2 regions of the Corynebacterium sp. CNCTC7651 genome follow, and region 1 is predicted to be linked to the other one. Evidence: predicted binding sites of a transcription regulator. Region 1 holds the regulator's gene; the other holds the start of a gene.

Region 1 (10,150 bases):
GCCAGCGCCGCCGAGCGTGACCAGCACCTCGCTTACGCCGTACGAGACGAGCTGGCGGGCAGCGCTCACCACGGGAGTGAAATCGCCCGCGGCGGCCTGGGCTTCGAGGGTGTGCCCGTCCGCACCGGTCAGCTGGCCGAGCTCGAATGCGTTTGGTTTAAGCACGTCGGGGCAGCAGTTACCTGCTCCTTCAGCGTTGGCGGCGTCGCTGATGCGTTGGCCCAGGGCGACGAGCGGGGCGTCCGAAGTATCCACGGCGATCACCGCGTCGGTCACCTCCCGCAGCGCCGCAACGACGTTCGCGTAAAAATCGGTCGGGGCACCCGGGGGAAGCGAGCCAGCAAGCACGAGTGCGCTGGCATCAGCAGCGTGTGCGACCACCGCGGCGGTGAGCGCTTCCACTTCCTCCGCAGAAAGCGTGGGGCCAGCTTCGTTGATCTTGGTGGTGGTGCCATCCTCCTCGGTCACGGCTGTGTTGGTCCGCACGGTTCCGCCGACGCGCACGGGCATGAAGTTCACGCCTAGCGCACCCACGGCGAGTTCGAATGGGTCCGGCGTGCCGCACGGGGCAACCGCAACGGTATCAAGGCCCGCTTTAGCAATGGCGTGGGAAACGTTGATGCCTTTCCCTCCGGCCTCGCGGTGCGCTGCCGTCGCACGAGCTACCTCGCCGTGAACGAGGTGTGGTACGCGGAGGGTGGCATCGATACTTGGGTTTGGGGTGAGGGTGACAATCATGCCCTGCATCCCTCCGATTGAGTGGTCATACTCTCAATAATGCCCGACTGTGTCTGATCGGGCAATCAAAAACAGAAAATGATGTCCGAACTCACATGCGCGTTGTTAGTCCGCGGCGAGAATGACCTCGATCCCGCGATCCTCCAGCGCCTGGATGAGAGATTCCGGCGCACCCCCGTCTGTGATGACAACGTCGATCGCGTCCAGCGGGGCAAAGCTCACTAGATAATCGTTGCCCAATTTCGTGGAATCGCACAGCACCACCACCTTGCGGGCGTTGGTGACCATGGAGGATTTCACGGCAGCCTCGTGCGCGTCGGCGGTGGACAGTCCGTGGTCTATGGTCAGCGCGTTAGTGCCTATGAATGCCACTTCCGCCCGCATGAGTGCCAGTGTTCTCAGCGCCGTGTCTCCCACAACCGCCTGGGTAATCGCGCGGACGGTTCCGCCAAGGAGCTGCACGTTGGTGAGGCCGGCGGTCGAGAGATCCAGCGCGATGGGCAGGGAGTTGGTAACGATGGACCATGTCTCTGCACCCGGTTGTGTCGCAATCAAGTGTGCCAAGCCGTTGATGGTGGTGCCCGAGTCGAGGAAGATGCCGCCACCTGGCTGCGCGGGCAGGAACCGTAGCGAAACTCCGTGGTGAGGAAGGATTGTGTCGCCACAGCGCCGCCGTGCACGCGCTGCACAATGCCTTCGTCGTTCAGCACCGCGAGATCGCGGCGGATTGTCTCTGCGGTAACGTCGAATTTCTGCGCCAGTTCGGTCACGTTCACGCGCCCCTCCACTGCGGTCAGCGAGGCGATCTGGCGGCGGCGCTCCTCTGCGTACATGCAGTCATCATCGCAGATCCGACATGCCCGCATCCGTGGGGTTATGCCCGTTTCCCCCGTTTGTGGGGGCGCTGCGTGCCGACGACCGTTCTACAGCGAGCGGAAAACGGACACCACAAGACCCATAATCTCCGCGTCATCGCCCTTGATAGGTGCGAAGGCGTCGTTGCGGGGCATGAGCCACACGCCGGAAGAGTCCTTGTGGAAGACCTTCGCCGTTGCCTCCCCGTCGATGAGCGCGGCCACGATCTGCCCCTCTTCTGCGACAGGCTGTGAGCGAACCACAAGCCAATCTCCGTCCAGGATGGCGGCATCAACCATCGATTCGCCGACAACGCGAACCATGAACAGGTCACCGTCGCTCATAAGCTCGGCCGGCATGGGGTAGTAGGCTTCCACGTTCTCTTCGGCCAAGATGGGCGCACCCGCGGCAATCTGGCCGACCACCGGGATGAAGCGCGGCTGTGCGGCATCCTCGGGTGCGTCTGTAGAAGCAGGCTGGCTCGCCGGCTTGCGCTTCGGTTTCGCGGCCGTGTCCGGCAGGTGGCGGAGGTCTACCGCGCGCGGCTTGTTGGGGTCGCGCCGAAGGAACCCCTTCTTCTCCAGCTCCTTGAGCTGATACGCCACTGACGAAGTTGATTGCAGTCCAGCGGCATCGCCAATCTCGCGAATGCTCGGCGGGTAGCCGCGCAGTACAACTGCGTCCTGGATGACCTCGAGGATGCGGCGCTGCCGGTCCGTCAGCGTGCTCATATCAAGGCTGTTGGGGTCGATCTTCTTCCGGGCCATCGTGTCTCCTCGCTACTCCGTGTTCACCGTACCGTGCCCCAACCTATCACGGAGGGCAAGTGTGTTCGATCATTTCCGTTCCGGGCTGGACAGTGTCGAGCGGGAGTGCTATAAATCGAACACGTTAGCGTAAATCGAACATACGAGCGCCTGCGGTGCCCTGGAGGTTGGGGGCGCTTCGTACGCTCTGGGTAGTCAACGAGAGGAGATCACCATGACCATCGCAATCCGCCCCGTCACCCGTACCACCGTAGGTAATGGTGCCGCAGGAACAACAAGCACTGCTGCGGAGGTGTGGGATATCCCTGCCGCGCAGCACTGCACAGGCGCAGGGGTGGCTGTTCGCCAACTCGGGGCCACTACTCGAACGCATGAACGCGGTGCCGGCCGCGGCCAGGTATCGTCCGCACCGCGGGGTTCTGCGTTCGAATCCGCCCGCGAACGCCGGGACAACATTATGCTCGGCGCCCTCTTTACTGCCGCACTTCTGGTCGGATCCGCATTCGGCGGCGTGTTCAGCTCAGCGGAAGCACCCATCGCAGGCAGCCAGGGCGGCACCGCAGCCAGCAGTGCCACGGAATTCGCAAGCGCACAGGCGCGCTAGGGGGCGGTACCAGGGGGTTAGACCAGGGCGGCGGTAGACTGGCGCCACTTAAAAACATCCGCCGCATGAGATGGGGTGCCAAACCGTGTATTGCCCGTTCTGCCATCATGAACACTCCCGCGTGACCGACTCGCGCGCCGTTGAAGGGGGAGCAGCGATCCGCAGGCGCCGGGAGTGCACCGAGTGCGGGGGCAGGTTCACTACCGTCGAGAAGGCGGTGCTGACCGTTGTCAAACGCAACGGCGTGAGTGAACCGTTTGACAGAGATAAGCTCATCTCCGGTGTGCGCCGGGCGTGCCAGGGCCGAGATGTGTCGGATGATTCCCTGAAGCGCCTCGCCCAGCAGGTCGAGGAGACGGTGCGCGCGCAGGGCAGCTCTCAGGTGCCCGCAAACGACATCGGCCTCGCGGTGCTGGAGCCGCTCCGCGCGCTGGACGAGGTCGCGTATCTGCGTTTCGCCTCCGTCTACAAATCTTTCGAAAGCGCAGACGACTTCGAATCCGAAATCCGCCTCATGCGCCGCCGCGACCGGGAAGATTTCTAGCGCCAGCCACGCCCTAACCGCCTACTTCAGTTTGTCCGCCAGCTTCTCAATACGCCGCTGACTCACCGGCTGCGGAGTACCAAGACGCTGGGCGAACAAGCTCACGCGCAGTTCCTCGATGCGCCACAGGATGTCCTTGTACGCGCGGGACTTCCTCCGGTTCGCAGGCAGCTTCTGCATCCGCGCTTCAAGGTAGCGCTTAGCATCATCCACCACCGCTTGGCGGTCCGCATCCCTGTCCGGATCTAGGCGCATATCCTCCAACCGGATCCGCATCGCCTCGATGTAGCGGGGGAGATGCTGCAGGTGCTGCGCACCGTGGATTGTCACCGCGTGCTTGGGCAGGAAGAAGCGCAGTTGAGCCTTCATGTCCTCGATCGCAGGGCCGTCCCACTGCTCCAACTCCTTCGCCATGTTGGCGTACTCCACCAGCGCGGGAGCCAGGCCCACCACAATGCGCCGCACCTCGCCGGGAACCTTCGGCTTGATCTCTTTCACCAGCGCCTCAAACTCTTCCGGGGTGCGCACAGGGCCACCGTGGGCGAGCATGAGATCACGGATCACCGCTACCCGCGCATCCTCCACCAAGCCGTCCGCGCCGCCGTGCGGGTAGTGGTCCACTGCGACCTTGTGCCGCAGCGGCAACCCCTTGGTCATCTGCGAGGTAGATACGGAGATCTCGCGAAGCAACAGTGTGAGCGTCGCCGTCGTCATCGATGCATCCGCGGCGGCCTTTGTCGGATGCACCGTCACCTTCACACCGTCCGGGGTGGCTTCCAAGGCAGGGTAGGCGTCCACCTCGTTACCCTCGATCACGGTGGTGACGGTCTCCGGCACCTCGCCCAGCGTCTCCGGCGTCCACTTCGCCACGGCCTCGGTGGCGGACGTGCGCGACGCCTTCGCCACAGAGGATTTGATCTTGCCAGCCTGGCGGCGCTTGAGTTGCCCCAGATCTTTGTCGTGGTCGATGATGGCGCCGCGGCGGTCTACCGCCGCAAACGTTACGCGCAGGTGCGCGGGCAGTGCGCTGGGGTTGAAGTCCGTTCCATCGATGCCGCTGATGCCGATGGCCTTGAGCGCGTCGGAGAGAGCGTCGACAAGCAAGAGCTCCTCGCGCTCGTCGGCGCGGTCGTTGACGTGCGGGAGGGCGCGTGCCGCGAAATCGGGCGCGGGGACCACTGTTTTCCGCAGCACCTTGGGCAAGGAGCGGATGAGCTCGGTGATCAACTCCAGGCGCAGGCCCGGCACCAGCCAGTCGAAGCCCGCGGCGTCCAGACCCGCCAACAGCGGCACAGGCACGAGCACAGTGACGCCGTCAAACGGGTCGCGGGGCTCGAACTTGTACTGCAGCTCATACTCAATGCTGCCCTGACGCCACGCGCTTGGGAACGCGTTTTCCGAGGTGTCCTGGCCGCCGTCATCCACCAGCGCCGCCGGGTCGAAATCCAGGTAGTGCTGGTCCGCGTGGCGCTGCTTCTTCCACCAGGAGTCGAAGTGGCGGGCCGTGGTCACCTCGGCGGGCAGTTTGGCGTCGTAGAAATCGAAAAGGGTGTCCTCATCCACCACCAGCCCGCGGCGGCGCACCTTTTCCTCCACGGCGGCAGCCTCTTGCATGAGCGCGTCGTTGTGCTCGATGAACAGGTGGTGGCGGTTCCAATCGCCCGCGATCAGCGCGTTGCGGATAAACATGTTGCGCGCGCCGTCCGGGTCCACGCGGTGGTAGGGCACCAGGCGGTCGCGCACAATGGTCACGCCGTAGAGCATGGTCTTCTCGTGCACCATCGCCGCCGAGCGCTTGCGGGACCACACGGGCTCTGAGTAGCTGCGGCGCAGCAGATCGCCCGCCGCCTTCTCCACCCACGCTGGCTCGATCTTGGCCACGTCGCGCGCCCACAGGCGGGAGGTTTCCACCAGTTCCGCCGCCATCACAAATTCCGGGGGGCGTTTGCTTAACGACGATCCCGGGAAGATCATGAACCGAGTCCCGCGCGCGCCCTGAAATTCCTTGGAGTTGCCGTCGCGGGCGCCGATGTTAGAAAGCAGGCCGGTGAGCAGCGATTTGTGAATGGCATCCGCATCGCGCTCGCCGACAACGTTCTCCGCGCTGGACCACCCGAGCTGCTTCTCCACGTCCCGCAGCTGCCGAACCAGGTCGTACCACTCTCGAATGCGCATGTAGTGCAGATACTCGCGCTTCATGCGTTTGCGGAAGGCGTTGCCGGAAAGCTCGTCGCGCGAGTCCTTGATGTAATCCCAGAGTTTCAGCGCGGCTAGGAAGTCGGATTCCTTGTCTTTGAACCGCGCGTGCGCCTGGTCCGCCTGCGCCTGGAACTCCAGCGGGCGCTCGCGCACGTCCTGGATGGTCATGTTGGCGACGATGACTGTCACGTCATCCAACACGCCCAGGCGGTTCGCCTCCACCAGCATGCGGGCCATCTTCGGATCCACGGGGATGCGGGCGAGGTCCCGTCCAATCGAGGTGAGGACGGGTGCCCCGTCGCGCTCCTTGTCCGAGATCGCCCCGAGTTCGTGCAGAATCAAGAGGCCATCGCGCACCGACTTCGGGTCAGGTGCCTGGATGAATGGGAACTCCGCGATGTCGCCCAGGCGCAGCGAGATCATTTGCAGGATCACGCTGGCCAGGTTGGTGCGCAGGATCTCCGGATCGGTGAATTCCGGACGCGCCTCGAAGTTCTCCTCTGAGTAGAGGCGGATTGCAATACCGTCTGCCACACGGCCCGAACGGCCCGAACGCTGGTTGGCGCTGGCCTGCGAAATCTCCTCGATAGGCAGGCGCTGCACCTTGGTGCGGGTGGAGTAGCGGGAAATGCGCGCTAGACCGGTGTCCACCACGTAGTGGATGCCGGGCACGGTGAGCGAGGTCTCGGCGATGTTGGTGGAGAGCACGATGCGCCGGCCGGAGTGCGGCGAGAACACGCGGTGCTGCTCCGCGTTGGAGAGGCGGCCGAATAGCGGGACAACTTCGACACCGCGCCAGTGCTGCTTTTCAATCGCCTCCATGCAGTCGCGGATGTCGCGCTCGGAGGCGAAGAAGCAGAGGATATCGCCTTCGCCTTCGCGCATGAGCTCTTTACAGGCGTCAACCACGCGGTCAATCATGTCCGCGTCAATTTCCTTGACCCCGTCCTTGGTTTCCACCCGCTCCACCAGCGGGCGGTAGCGGATCTCAACAGGGTAGGTGCGACCAGAAACCTCGATGATCGGGGCTGGGGTGCCGTCCTTATCTGCGAAGTGCTCGGCGAAGCGCTCTGGGTCGATGGTTGCGGAGGTGACAATCACCTTCAGATCCGGCCGCCTGGGCAGCAGCCGCTTCAGGTAGCCCAGCAGAAAGTCGATGTTCAGGCTGCGCTCGTGCGCCTCATCGATGATGATCGTGTCGTACGCGTTGAGGAAGCGGTCCCGCTGCATCTCAGCGAGCAGGATGCCGTCCGTCATCAGCTTCACCGACGTGGATTGGCTCACCTTATCGTCGAAGCGGATGGCGTAGCCCACGCTTTCGCCGATGTCCTGCCCCAGCTCATCTGCGATGCGCTCCGCCACCGTTCGGGCGGCCAACCTGCGCGGCTGCGTGTGGCCGATCATGCCGCGCCGGCCCCGGCCCAGCTCCAGCAGCATCTTCGGGATCTGCGTGGTCTTACCGGAACCGGTTTCACCTGCAATGATCACCACTTGGTGCTCCCGCATCAGCGCCATGATGTCGTCGCGCCGCGCGGACACGGGCAGCTGCTCGGGGTAGGTGATCTCCGGCACCGCAGCTTTCCGCTTTTCGACGATTGAAGCTGCCGCCTCCAAGTCCGCCGCAATCGCCTCGAGCGCGGCATCGGAATGGGCTTTCTTGAGGCGGCGGCGGAAGCGGCGTTCATCCGCAATTGTGAGGCGGTCCAGGGCGTTGTACAGCTCAGCGGCAGAGGTTGTGTTCATAGCTGACAGACGAGTCTAGCCCCCGCTACCTCCGCAACGCTGCCTCGGCGGGTGCGGTTGCTCGGCCGTAAGCCTCGGTCACTAACGCGGCAAGCGCTGAGAAGTCCTCCACCCGCGAGGAGGATGCCCGGTACGCCAACCCCACCTCGCGCTCTGCGCTAGTGCCGTCGGCGAAGCTGTGCAGGTCCAGCCCGGGCCGGCCGCACTCGGTCTCCACGGCGGACAGCGGCACCAGCGTAGAACCGAGTCCGGCGACAACGAGCTGCACGATGGTGGTCAGCGACGCCGCCCGCGTCACCGACTGCGAGGTGACGGACGATGTCGCATCGGCCAGTTTGCATAGGTCGACGATCTGGTCGCGGAGGCAGTGACCGTCGTCAAGCAAAAGCAGCTCCAGCTCACGCAGATCCGTAAGTTCCAGCACGCGTTCGGGCGCGCCCACCTGCCCGGCGGGGGTGACGGCGATGAATGGTTCGCGGTAGAGCTCGACGGTTTCGAGTCCGGGAGCGTCCACGGGGAGGGCGAGGACTGCAACATCGAGTTGGCCGTCCCGCAGCTGCTCGACGAGGTTGTCCGTCTTCTCCTCCACAACGCGGGGTGCGCAATCCGGGAATGCACGGGCGAGCTCCCCGAGCAGGTGGGGAAGAAGATACGGCGCGATCGTAGGGATAATCCCGATAGTCAGCGTGCCGGCCAACGTTCCTTCCGTGCCGCGGGATCGGACGACGAAGGCATCGACGGCATCGAGGGCTGCCTTGGCGTAGGGGAGCAGTGCCTCGCCATGCGGGGTGACGATGACTTTTCTGGTGGAGCGCTCTATCAGCTGAATGCCGAGGCCGGACTCCAACGCGACGAGGCCCTGGGACAGCGACGGCTGCGAGATGCCGAGCTTGGACGCGGCGATACCGAAATGTTTGTGCTCTGCGACGGTGACGAAGGAGCGCAGTTGTGCCAGGGTCGGTTTGTAAGCTTTATTGGACATGCTTATTACCTTACAACGCGCCAATAGGTTCAGCTGTTGAAGTTGGGGCGGGAGTGTGGCAGAATGGGTCGTGACGGCGCGATGTGCGCCAGCAAACACCAACTTTCACCAGGAGGGTTTCTTATGCCGATCATGACCGTTGGAGAGCGTTTCCCGGAGTTCGACCTTGTCGCGCTGAAGGGCGGCAACCTCAAGGAGGCAAACGCCAGCTCGCCGGATGACTACTTCGAGAACGTCTCCCTGGACAAGTACGAGGGCAAGTGGAAGATTGTCTTCTTCTACCCGAAGGACTTCACCTTCGTTTGCCCGACCGAGATCGCTGCCTTTGGCAAGTTGAACGAGGAGTTTGAGGACCGCGACACCCAGGTGCTCGGCGGCTCCACCGACAACGAGTACTCCCACTTCAACTGGCGTGCCACCCACAACGAGCTGCTGGACATCCCGTTCCCGATGTTCGCTGATGTGCGCCACGACCTGATCCGCGCGCTCGGCGTTGAGAACGAGGCTGGCGTGGCAGACCGCGCGACCTTCATCATCGACCCGGACGGCATCATCCAGTTCGTCTCCGTCACCCCGGACGCAGTTGGCCGCAACGTGGACGAGGTCCTGCGCGTGCTGGACGCACTGCAGTCCGAGGAGGTCTGCGCTTGCGACTGGCAGAAGAATGACCCGACCAAGAACATCGACAAGATGGCCGTGGTCCAGGAGTCCCTGAAGTAAACACGCTTCAAAGCCCCGCCTCAGCGCGGGGCTTTTCCAGCCCCCGCTTTTCGACGAAAGCTATCAATAACCGAAAGGATTAAACCTATGTCTATTGAGAACCTGCGCGGCGCACTGCCGGAGTACGCAAAGGACCAGAAGCTGAACCTCGGCTCCCTGACCCGCTCCACCGAGCTGAGCGAGCAGCAGCTGTGGGGCACCCTCCTGGCTTCCGCCGCCGCCACCCGCAACGAGACCGTGCTCTCTGAAATCGCGGACGAGGCGAAGGAGCACCTGTCCGAGGAGGCCGTTGAGGCAGCCTACGGTGCCGCGACCGTCATGGCGATGAACAACGTCGCCTACCGCGCGAAGAACTGGCTCGGCGATGATTACGCACAGGTAAAGTTCGGCCTGCGCATGAACATCATCTCCCAGCCGGGCGTGGAGAAGGCAGACTTCGAGCTGTGGTCCCTCGCCGTTTCCACCATCAACGGTTGCGAGCACTGTGCCGTGGCCCACGCGCACGAGGTGCGCGAGGCCGGCCTGACCAAGGAGCAGGTCTGGGAGGCCGTCAAGGTTGCCTCCGTCGTACAGGCTGTGGCACAGGCAGTCGCCATCGAGGCTTCCCGCTAGTCCTTCTTCGGGGTGTCGCTTGAGTAGCGCCACCCTAGACGGGCGAAAGCTCTTCCGCTTTAATCAGCGGGGGAGCTTTCGCCGTTTCAGGGAGTCCTTTTTACCACTTGTAGAACTCCAGAATGTTGCCGTCTGGATCGGAGATGTATCCAGAGTAGGACTGCCAAGGCATGTGTCGGGGAGATGATCCATGCTGCCGGTAAGTGCTTGGCAATGTGTTCCAGTACTCATCTACATCATCAACCGAGAACTGCATAACCGCGCCACCAGAGTTGACGGGGCCAGTCTTCGTCGCTTCGGCAAACGTCGCCAAGTCAAATACCGCGATGACGCTTTCGTGGAAAGAAACCTCGAAGTATCCGTCACTTGGTTCGCTCACCTCGGCT
Region 2 (10,150 bases), 830 kb from region 1:
TTCTTCGGTCTCACTGTGGCCGAACAGGCCGCGAGCGAGCTGGGCAAGCGTGTGCTGGTGGTGGAGAAGCGCAGCCACATCGGCGGCAACGCATACAGCGAAAAGGAGCCGGAAACCGGCATTGAGGTGCATAAATACGGAGCGCACCTGTTCCACACGTCCAACGACCGCGTGTGGGAGTACGTGAACCGGTTCACCGACTTCACGGATTACCAGCACCGCGTGTTCGCGATGCATGACGGCACCGCCTACCAGTTCCCGATGGGCCTCGGCCTGATCAACCAGTTCTTCGGCCGCTACTACTCGCCGGAGGAGGCGAAGGCGCTCATCGAGGAGCAGCGCGAGGGCCTCGACCCGGCCGCCGCCACCAACTTGGAGGAGCGCGGCATCGCGCTGATTGGCAAGCCGCTGTACGACGCCTTTGTGAAGCACTACACCGCAAAACAGTGGCAGACTGACCCGACCGACCTGCCGCCGGAGATTATCTCCCGCCTGCCGGTGCGCTACACCTTCAACAACCGCTACTTCAACGACAAGTACGAGGGACTCCCCGTAGACGGCTACGCTGCTTGGCTGGAGCGTATGGCAGAGCACGAGCTTATCGACGTTCGCTTGGACACCGACTGGTTCGATATCCGCGACGACGTCCGCAACGAGAGCCCAGAGGCGCCGGTGGTGTACACCGGCCCGGTGGACCGCTACTTCGATTACGCGGAGGGTCGCCTTGGCTGGCGCACCCTGGACTTCGAGCAGGAAGTGCTTGAGGTGGGGGACTTCCAGGGCACCCCCGTGATGAACTACAACGACGCGGACGTGCCGTACACCCGCATCCACGAGTTCCGCCACTTCCACCCGGAACGCGCCGACGTATACCCGGATGACAAGACCGTGATTGTGAAGGAGTACTCCCGCTTCGCAGAGGACGAGGATGAGGTGTATTACCCGATCAACACCCCGGAGGACCGCGAGAAGCTGCTGAAGTACCGCGAGCTGGCGGCGGAGGAGTCGCGGGAGAACCGCGTGCTCTTCGGCGGCCGCCTGGGCACGTACCAGTACCTGGACATGCACATGGCCATCGGCGCTGCGTTGAGCCTCTTTGACAACCACCTGCGCCCGTTCTTCGAGAACGGCGAGGCCATCAACCAGACTCGCGGGCACTAGTGGCGATGGGTAACGCGGCGGAGACAGCGCGCGTGGAAATCTTCGTGCACCACCAGTGCCCCGACTGCGCGGGCGTGATTGCGCAATACGCTGCGGACCCGGAGCAGTTCGGCGGGGCTGAGATGCTGGATGTCACGGACATCCGGAACCTGAAGCGCTTCCTTGCCTACCGCGACGCGCTCGACGGATACGCGGAGATCAAGGCAGCGGGCAAGATCGGCGTGCCGTCCAAGGTCATCGGCGGCCAGCACGTGGAGTTCTTCGACCAGGTGTAGTTGGGGCGCGCGACGTACACTGCCCTGCGTGACAGTTTTCCTTGCCATCATCGGCTTATTGCTCGCCACCGTCCTCGTCGCCGCAATCGGTGAACGCACGGGCCTGCCGTGGCCGGCGCTTTTGACCATCGCAGTGGCCCCCGTGCTGTTCATCCCCGGGATTCAGACGGTGAGCCTGGATACGCACCTGATCCTGCCGATCTTCCTGCCGCCGCTGCTGTGGTCGCTGGCAAGGAGAACGTCGTGGGGCATGATCCGCTCCCAGCTCAACGTGGTGCTGTCCATGTCCGTGGTGCTGGTGTTTCTCACCATCGCAGCGCTGACGGGCACCGCCATGTGGCTGATGCCGGGCATTGGTCTTGCAGGTGCGATGGTGCTTGCGTCGGCAATCGCCCCGCCCGACCCGGTAGCGGTGGACGCGGTGGCGGGCCCGGCCGGCATCCCGCGGCGCATCACCGGCACGCTGCAGACGGAGGGCTTGTTTAACGACGCCGCCTCCATCGTCGCTTTCAATGTCGCCCTCGCCGCCCTGCTCGCGGGGGATGAGATCGATTTCGGCGCCGGTCTGCTGAAGTTTGTGTACGCCGCGGTAGTCGCGGTGGTGATCGGTTTAGTCGTCGGCAGGCTTGCGGCGTGGTTCATGGACCACGTGCCGGATAGCGTGATCCGCACCGCGTTCACCTGGGTGCTGCCGTTCGCCATTTACGCGGCGGCGGAGGAGATTCATGCGTCCGGCGTGATCGCGATTGTGATCGCGGCGGTGGAGATGAGCTCCCGCGCCTCGCTGACTGCGGAGGACCGCCTGAGCGGCCACTCCTTCTGGGAGACGGTGGAGCTGCTCTTCACCGGCCTCGCTTTCGGCCTGATCGGCATGAGCGTGCGCGACGCTATCGACGATGCCGGCACCAACTTCTGGGAAGCCGTCTGGATAGGCTTCGTGCTTTCCCTGGTGGCCTTCGCGGTGCGTTTCGCCTGGATGTGGGTGATGTGCCGCGTGCACCAGAAGCAGGGCAAGACCAACGTCGCCCCGCTGCGCCTCCAGGAGGTGCTGCTCATGGCGTGGGCCGGCATGCGCGGCCTGGTCACGCTCGCGCTGGTGCTCTCCATCCCGGCCGGCACCATGGCCTACCACCATGAGCTCAGCGTGATCGCACTGTCCGTGCTTACCTTCACCATGGTGATTCCCGGCCTGCTTCTGCCGTGGCTTGTCCGCCAGCTTGACCTGGAGAATGGCCCCGATGCCCGCGGCGACCGCGTTAACGCCGAGCTGAACGACCGCGCCTACGCCGCCGCCCGCAAGGCCGTCCAGGAGCGCGGGCCGGAGCTCGCCCCCGAGTCCTACGACATGGTGCAGGAATGGCTGGAGGCACTTGCTAATCGACGACAGGTTGACCCCGAGGGCGCCCGCGAACGCCGCGAGGCGTTCGAGCGCGCCCGGGCTGCCGCCAGCGAGATGCAGCACATTGCGCTGCAGGCCGCGACCAACGAGTTGCAGCGCGCCCGACGCGAGCGCCGCTACAACCCCGCCGATGTTGACGCTGTGCTTGCGGACCTAGACCGCCTCATGATCGCGCGCGAACGAGACGCGCTGGCGTCGCCGCGCACCTTGAGCGATCCGCACCCCGACGCTTAGCTGCGGGGTTGCCCCGGCTGGCCGTAGTCCCCCTGCTCACCTGGCCGCCCGGGCTCGCCGAAGCCAGCCTGATCACCGGGCTGCCCGGGCTCGCCGAAGCCAGCCTGCTCACCGGGCTGCCCGAAATCCCGCTTGTAGTGCGCATCCCAGTCAAACCCCTCGGCGCCAAGGTCGCCGGTGACTGCCTCGTTTTCCAGCTGCAGCGGATCCGGCCCCGGCTCGGCTGGATTCTGGATTCCGCGGATGATCGCAACCGCACCTGCGATTGCGCCCGCAATACCAATGAACACCGCCGTGGCCCCCTCAAGGAACACAAACGATGCCACCGCGATGATGATGAAGAGCGCACCAAGCGCGAAGTCGCGCCCCGGGTTCCCGCCGGTGTTTCCAGTGTTGTTGGGGATGCCGAATTGATCCATGCCCGCCAGTGTAGGTGTGCGGTTGCCGCCCGGCCCAGCCTTGACAGCTGCACCCGGCTGCTCTCAACCGGGTGCAGAATACTGAGGCCTACAGCGCTGTAGGCCTCAACGAACATTCGCGCTGAGGCCTACCGCAAAACTCCAGGTTATGTGTGACTGGTGTGACTCAAAAATCTTGAGGCCTACACCCCTGTAGGCCTCAGCAAGATTGAGGGCAGGTAAACAGCCTAGGTGCGGGTGCAACAGTCAGCGCCTGCCCCCCAGCCCCCAACCAGCCTGCCTGCCCCCAACCAGCCAGCCCCCTACGGCTTCTCGATAACAGCAGCCATGCCCTGGCCGCCGCCGATGCACATGGTCACCAGGGCACGCTTCGCGTCAGTGCGGGCCAGCTGGTGGGAGGCGGTGACCAGCATGCGGGCACCGGTTGCACCAACGGGGTGGCCAAGCGAGATACCGGAGCCGACGGGGTTGACGCGCGGGTCGTCCTCATACCCCACGCATCCAGCACGGCCAGGGCCTGGGCGGCGAAAGCCTCGTTGAGCTCGATCAAGTCGATGTCGTCGAACGTCAGGCCGAGGCGCTTGAACACCTTCTCGGTCGCGGCCACCGGGCCGATGCCCATGGTCTCCGGCGCGACGCCGGCCACGGCCCAGCCGCGGAGCACGGCCATCGGGGTCAGACCGAGCTCTTCGGCCTTCTCGCGGGTGGTCACGATCATGGCTGCGGCACCGTCGTTCTGGCCGGACGCGTTGCCGGCGGTCACGCTCGCGCCCTTGATCTTCATCACCGGACGCAGCTTCGCCAGCTGCTCCTCGGTAGTGCCGGGGCGGATGTGCTCGTCCTTGTCCACGATCACCGGGTCGCCTTTGCGCTGCGGCACGCTGACCGGCACGATTTCGTCGGCGAAATCGCCCTTCTCAGTTGCGGCGGCAGCCCGCGCGTGGGATTCCGCGGCCAGCTTGTCTTGGCGCTCGCGAGCAATGGAGTACTCCTCGCGCAGGTTCTCGGCGGTCTCGATCATGCCGCCCGGGATCGGGTGGTGCTTGCCGCCGGCCTTCTCGCGGCCCTCCTGCAGGCGGTCCACAACCTTGCCGTCCACGCTGTACTCGGTGTTGGACATGGACTCCGCACCACCCGCGATGATCACGTCGGCGGCACCTGCAGCAATGTGCGCCGCGGCAGTCGCCACAGCCTGCAGGCCGGAGCCGCAGCGGCGATCCAGCTGCATGCCCGGCACGGACACGCCGCCCTCACCAAGCTCCGCATCCAGTGACACGATGCGGCCCAGCGCCGGTGCCGCGCCGTTGGGGCCCGCCTGGCCGAAAATTACGTCGTCGATAAGCGCGGTATCAATGCCGGACTCCTCGATCACGGCGTTGACCACGGTCGCGGCCAGGTCCTGCACCGGCACGCCCACGAAGGCGCCGCCGTAGCGGCCAACCGGGGTGCGCTTGGGGTTGCAAATCACAATGTCAGTCATGGGGTTTCTCCTTCTAATTCAGGGCTGCTGTACGTACGTCGCGGGAAATCGCGCGCGCCGTGGCTTGCAGGGAGGGCAATAGCTTTTCGACGATTTCCTCATACGTGTACGCCGCCACCTGCGTGGACACGTTCACCGCGGCCACTACCTCGCCGCGCTCATCCAGCACGGGGCAGGCCACGGATCGCAGGCCGGCCTCAAGCTCCTGGTCCACGATGCACCAGCCTTGCTCCGCCACCTCCGCCAAAACCTCGCGCAGTTTGGCCGGGTCGGTGATGGTTTTTGGGGTGAGGGGCGTGAAATGTGTCGTCGATAAGCTGTGCTCTAGCTCCTCCGGGGGAAGCCCGGCGAGCAGGACCCGGCCGAGTGCGGCGGCGTAGGCAGGGAAGCGGGTGCCGATGGTGATGTTTTCGCGCATGATGCGGTTCGCGGCGGAGCGGGCGACGTAGACCACGTCCTCGCCGTCGAGCACCGCCGCGGAGCAGGACTCGCCCAACAGGTGGGAGGCGGATTCCAGGTGCGGCTGCGCGATCGCGGGAAGCCCGAGGCTGGAGAGGTAGGAGTAGCCCAGCGTGAGCACATGGGGGGTGAGCCAGAACTCGGAGCCGTCGGTTGCGGCGTAGCCCTCCGCGACCAGCGTGTGTAGGAAACGGCGGGTGGTCGCGCGGGCTAGGCCGGTGACCTCCGCCACCTGGGCCAGGGTTTGCCGCGGGTGGTCCTGGTCGAAGGCGCGGATGACGGCCAATCCGCGGCTCAGGCTCTGCACGAGCTGCACGTTTGACTCTGGCTGCTTGGGTGTCACGGGGCCTCCTTTCCGCGTCTGCGTAAGTGTGAGTGTAATCATAACTGCATCAAGTTCGTTATGTGAACCCTTGTGCAGAATACGAACAACTGTTAGGGTGGTCACATGATTAATAAGGTGGTTTCTTCGGCTGAGGAGGCGGTGGCCGATATCCAGGACGGCGCCTCCATCGCCGTCGGCGGATTCGGGCTGGTGGGCATCCCGGCCAAGCTCATTGAGGCGCTGCGCGCGCAGGGTGCGGGCGACCTGACGATCATTTCCAACAACCTGGGCACGGACGGCTTCGGCCTCGGCCTGTTGCTGGCGGATAAGCGCATTTCGCGCTCCATCGGTTCCTACCTGGGCACCAACAAGGAGTACGCGCGCCAGTACCTGGAGGGTGAGCTGACGGTGGAGTTCACGCCGCAGGGCACCCTGGCCGAGCGCATGCGTGCAGGCGGCGCCGGCATCCCGGCGTTCTACACCAAGGCCGGCGTGGGTACCCCGCTGGCCACCGGCGAGATCCCCACCCGCTACAACCCGGACGGCACCATCGCGGAGTACTCCAAGCCGAAGGAGCTGCGCGAGTTCAACGGCGAGCAGTACGTGATGGAGGAGGCGCTGACGCCGGACTACGCGTTCGTGCACGCGGCGAAGGCGGACCGCTTTGGCAACCTGGTCTTTTCCAAGACGGCGCAGAACTTCAACCCGGACGCCGCGGTGTGCGGGAAGATCACCATCGTCCAGGCGGAGGAAGTTGTGGACGAAATCCCGGCGGCGGAGGTCAACCTGCCGGGCATCTACGTGGACAGGGTCGTTGAGGTCGGCCCGCAGGAAACCGGTATCGAGTTCAGGACGGTGAGCGAGTAATGGCGTGGTCACGGCAGGAAATGGCGGCGCGTGCCGCGCAGGAGCTGGAGAACGGGCAGTACGTGAACCTGGGCATCGGCATGCCCACGCTCATCCCGGGCTACCTCCCGGAAGGCCTGGAGGTTGTGCTGCACTCTGAGAACGGCATCCTGGGCGTTGGCCCGTACCCGAAGGACGATGCGGTTGATCCGGAGCTGATCAACGCCGGCAAGGAGACCATCACGGTCGCACCGGGCGGCTCGTTCTTCTCCTCGTCTACCAGCTTCGGCATGATCCGCTCCCGCGCGATCGACGTCGCCGTCCTGGGCGCCATGGAAGTTTCCCAGTTCGGCGACCTGGCCAACTGGATGATTCCGGGCAAGATGGTCAAGGGCATGGGCGGCGCGATGGACCTGGTTCACGGCGCGAAGAAGGTCATTCTGATGATGGAGCACACCACCAAGAAGGGCGATTCCAAGGTCCTCGCGGAGTGTCGCCTCCCGCTCACGGGCGCGAAGTGCGTGAACCTGATCATCACCAACCTCGCCGTGTTCGAGGTGGATGAAAAGAAAGGCCTCACCCTCATCGAGGTCGCGCCGGGCGAAACCGTCGAGTCCGTCCGCGAGGCCACCGAGGCGCCGTTCGAGGTCGCTGTCTAGGTCACTAGGATTCGTCCTCGGGCCACATCGAAAATTGCTCCATTGCGTCCGATGCGGGGTGGGAACGTAAGTACTCGCGCATGTAGGGAAGCTCGAAGTCGATGAACCCGTAGCCTGCCGGTTGGATCATTTCCGCGTCGATGAGGCGGCGCCGGTACTTACCGGCGTACTGGGCGTCCACACCGAGGCGCTCAGCCACATCCCCGATGCGCGATGGCCCATCATCGTGGGACATTGCGACGAGAAAAGTCCGATCGACCTGGGAGAGATCAGCGAGTGACGGTTCGTGGACAAGTTCGCCGAGGCGACGGCGGGCATCTCCCACGCCTTTTTCGACGGCGTCGATGGCGATCTCATCGCCATCCGAGTTCCTGAACGAGTATTGCCCGACAAGCTGGATCATAAACGGGTATCCGCCGGTTGCTTCGCATGCAGCGCTGAGCGCGTCTTCTGTCCACGACCACCCAGCAGCCTCAACTGGCTCTCGCAAGGCGCGGGCAACCTCATTCTCTGAGATAAGGCCAATTTCTATGCGGTTCGCGCGGCGCAAAAACGTAACTGGGTTCTTCCCCTCGTTAGCCGCAAGTAACGGTTTCACCGCGCTCGGGATGCCAGCCATAGCTACAGCGATTTCGCGCCCATCGCGAACCATGTGCTGGATGGTTGTTCCGAACTCCACGATGTCCTGCATATGCGCATAATGCAGTTCATCAAGCGTGATAAGCAGGCCAGTGGGATCTTGCCGACGTTCGCGGTCGCGCGTCTCTTGAAGCTCGAAAAAATCCTCCAGTACAGAGCGAAGAGTCGGAGCGGGTTGGTGCGTTGCCGTGTGTTCCCACGTTGCTCCCGTGTTGAAGGGGAGAGTGAAACCGATGAGTCTGCGGCTTGGTACGTCAAAGTTGCGGACAATGAGGCGCAAGATTGCATCTCGGATTCGAGCGGTGAACCCCTGCGTCGTCGTTTCCGAGACAACGTGCCACGATTGGGATCTGGCAGAGTCTTCCAACTCGTTGAGTAACACGGTCTTGCCGATGCCGCGTGGTCCGGTCACAATTGAGATGCGTTCGTGCGCTCCGGGGCCGTCATACAACGCGTTGGAAAATTCCTGAACATATCGCTCGCGCCCGACTACTACCGGTGGAGTTCGTCCAAGCGTCGAGGTAAAGGGATTCCTTGGTCGTCGGCCGATAGCTGTCACAATTTCCGTTCCTTCCCGCATCTTTACTATCTCTTACAATCTTTACTATTTTTACAATCTTGCGGTCCGCAACTGGCCCGCTTTCTCTGCCGAAGTAGTCCGACGACATTTTCCTCACTCTCCGCCCTAAGCTGATTTCCCAAACGCCAAACAACTCGTTTTTAAAACGCCAAGCAAACCGTTTTCAAAACGCCAAGCAGATGGCTTTCAAAACGCCAACCCAGACCCACTAGCTGCTACGATGAGGACCCATGGCTGACGGGTATTTACCGCGTCTCGCGGATGGCGAATTGGAAAGGGCGCTCCGTCGTCAGGGCGGGGTACTGATTCAGGGGCCGAAAGGCTGCGGGAAGACAGAAACGGCGAAGCGGCAAGCTGCGAGTTTCCTCAACGTGGAGACGGATCCCGGTGTCGTACTTGCCATGGACACGGACCCGCGGCTGTTGTTGGAGGGCGCGACGCCGCGCCTGATCGATGAATGGCAGCTGCAACCGCGTCTCTGGGATTTCGCGCGGCACTCGATTGATGAGCGCCGGGCGAAAGGGCAGTTCATTTTCACCGGTTCCACGGCACCCGGGGCGGACGTGACGAGCCACTCGGGCGCTGGCCGGTTCGCCCGCATGACGATGTCGACGATGACCTTGTTTGAGACAGGGGAATCCGACGGGTCGGTTTCTCTTGCCGCGGTGGTCGCTGGTGACCCGTTGCCGTTCTCTGCGCCCGCACTGACACTGCCGGAACTCGCTGAAAGGGTGTGCCGGGGCGGATTGCCGTACAACGTTGGGCTTCCGCTTGGCAACGCCCTGGACAACGTCCGGGATTACATCCAAACCGTCGCCGACGTGGACATCCACACTGTCGGAGGGGTGAAGCGTGACTCGGAGCGCGTAAGGCGGATGATCCGTTCGCTTGCTCGCGGCATTGGCACAGAGCTAGAGCTGCAAACCATCGCCACAGATTCCGATACCTCACGGGAAACAACACGGGACTATCTTGGCGCACTGGCGAGCATTTTTGTCTCCGTAGATCAGCCTGCTTGGTTCACGCACCTGCGCTCGAAGGCGACGCTGCGGAAAGCACCAAAGCGCCATCTCGCTGACCCCTCCTTCGCCATGGCTGCACTCGACCGCGGTCCGGAGCACCTGCTGCGCGATCCCGCCTATTTCGGCCAACTCTTTGAGTCCCTCGTGGTGCACGAACTGCGGGCTCTTACGGGCAGAACGGTCTACCACGCCCGTCTAAACACGAAATTAGAGGTAGACGCGGTCGCGAACGTCGGCGGTCGGGACGTGCTCGTCGAGGTGAAGCTCGGGTACAGTCCCGAGGTAATCGATCACGCCGCCGACACTCTGAAACGGTTCGCTGGCCAGCTAGAGGACGATCCGGCGTTGGTGGTAATCACCTCTGGTGGCCCTGCCATTCGACGAAACGATGGTGTAGCCGTCATCCCGATTGGGGCGCTTGGGCCGTAGCTAAATGCTCGTTTCCGAGGAGTGCACCGTCAATTTCTTCAGCGTCGCCCACATCACTAAACAGGTAGAAGTTTGGAGGATCCGACCAAAATTGGCCACATAAAAGGTGGGATGAGCCGTGTAGGTGGAGAATATGCTCATTCAGAGTTCGGATTAGCCGGCTTGTTACTTCACGCAGATAAGCGATAGTGGCAGGCCGGTTGATGGCTTCGTCGTATGGGTT

Evidence for each region. Region 1 encodes LexA, which represses DNA repair genes until DNA is damaged. Its sites were predicted from a motif close to CGAACANNTGTTCG; they were not measured.
Region 2: a site for LexA is predicted at 5,853-5,866, ahead of JZY91_RS10250 (CoA transferase subunit A). Genes of this name have one in related genera too.

The regions. Positions count from the first base shown of each region.
Region 1 covers NZ_CP071246.1:1,306,970-1,317,119, reverse strand. The annotation lists gene JZY91_RS06375 (1-phosphofructokinase family hexose kinase) at 1-738, opposite strand, end outside; partial or broken gene JZY91_RS06370 (DeoR/GlpR family DNA-binding transcription regulator) at 844-1,571, opposite strand; gene lexA (transcriptional repressor LexA) at 1,662-2,360, opposite strand; gene JZY91_RS06360 (hypothetical protein) at 2,575-2,964, shown strand; gene nrdR (transcriptional regulator NrdR) at 3,050-3,508, shown strand; gene hrpA (ATP-dependent RNA helicase HrpA) at 3,530-7,450, opposite strand; gene JZY91_RS06345 (hydrogen peroxide-inducible genes activator) at 7,476-8,432, opposite strand; gene JZY91_RS06340 (peroxiredoxin) at 8,556-9,152, shown strand; gene JZY91_RS06335 (carboxymuconolactone decarboxylase family protein) at 9,240-9,764, shown strand; gene JZY91_RS06330 (VOC family protein) at 9,865-10,150, opposite strand, start outside.
Region 2 covers NZ_CP071246.1:2,140,734-2,150,883, reverse strand. The annotation lists gene glf (UDP-galactopyranose mutase) at 1-1,161, shown strand, start outside; gene JZY91_RS10275 (hypothetical protein) at 1,161-1,436, shown strand; gene JZY91_RS10270 (sodium:proton antiporter) at 1,465-3,069, shown strand; gene JZY91_RS10265 (hypothetical protein) at 3,066-3,488, opposite strand; partial or broken gene JZY91_RS10260 (acetyl-CoA C-acetyltransferase) at 3,791-4,968, opposite strand; gene JZY91_RS10255 (IclR family transcriptional regulator C-terminal domain-containing protein) at 4,982-5,770, opposite strand; gene JZY91_RS10250 (CoA transferase subunit A) at 5,876-6,619, shown strand; gene JZY91_RS10245 (3-oxoacid CoA-transferase subunit B) at 6,619-7,257, shown strand; gene JZY91_RS10240 (ATP-binding protein) at 7,262-8,446, opposite strand; gene JZY91_RS10235 (ATP-binding protein) at 8,707-9,927, shown strand; gene JZY91_RS10230 (type I restriction endonuclease) at 10,098-10,150, opposite strand, start outside.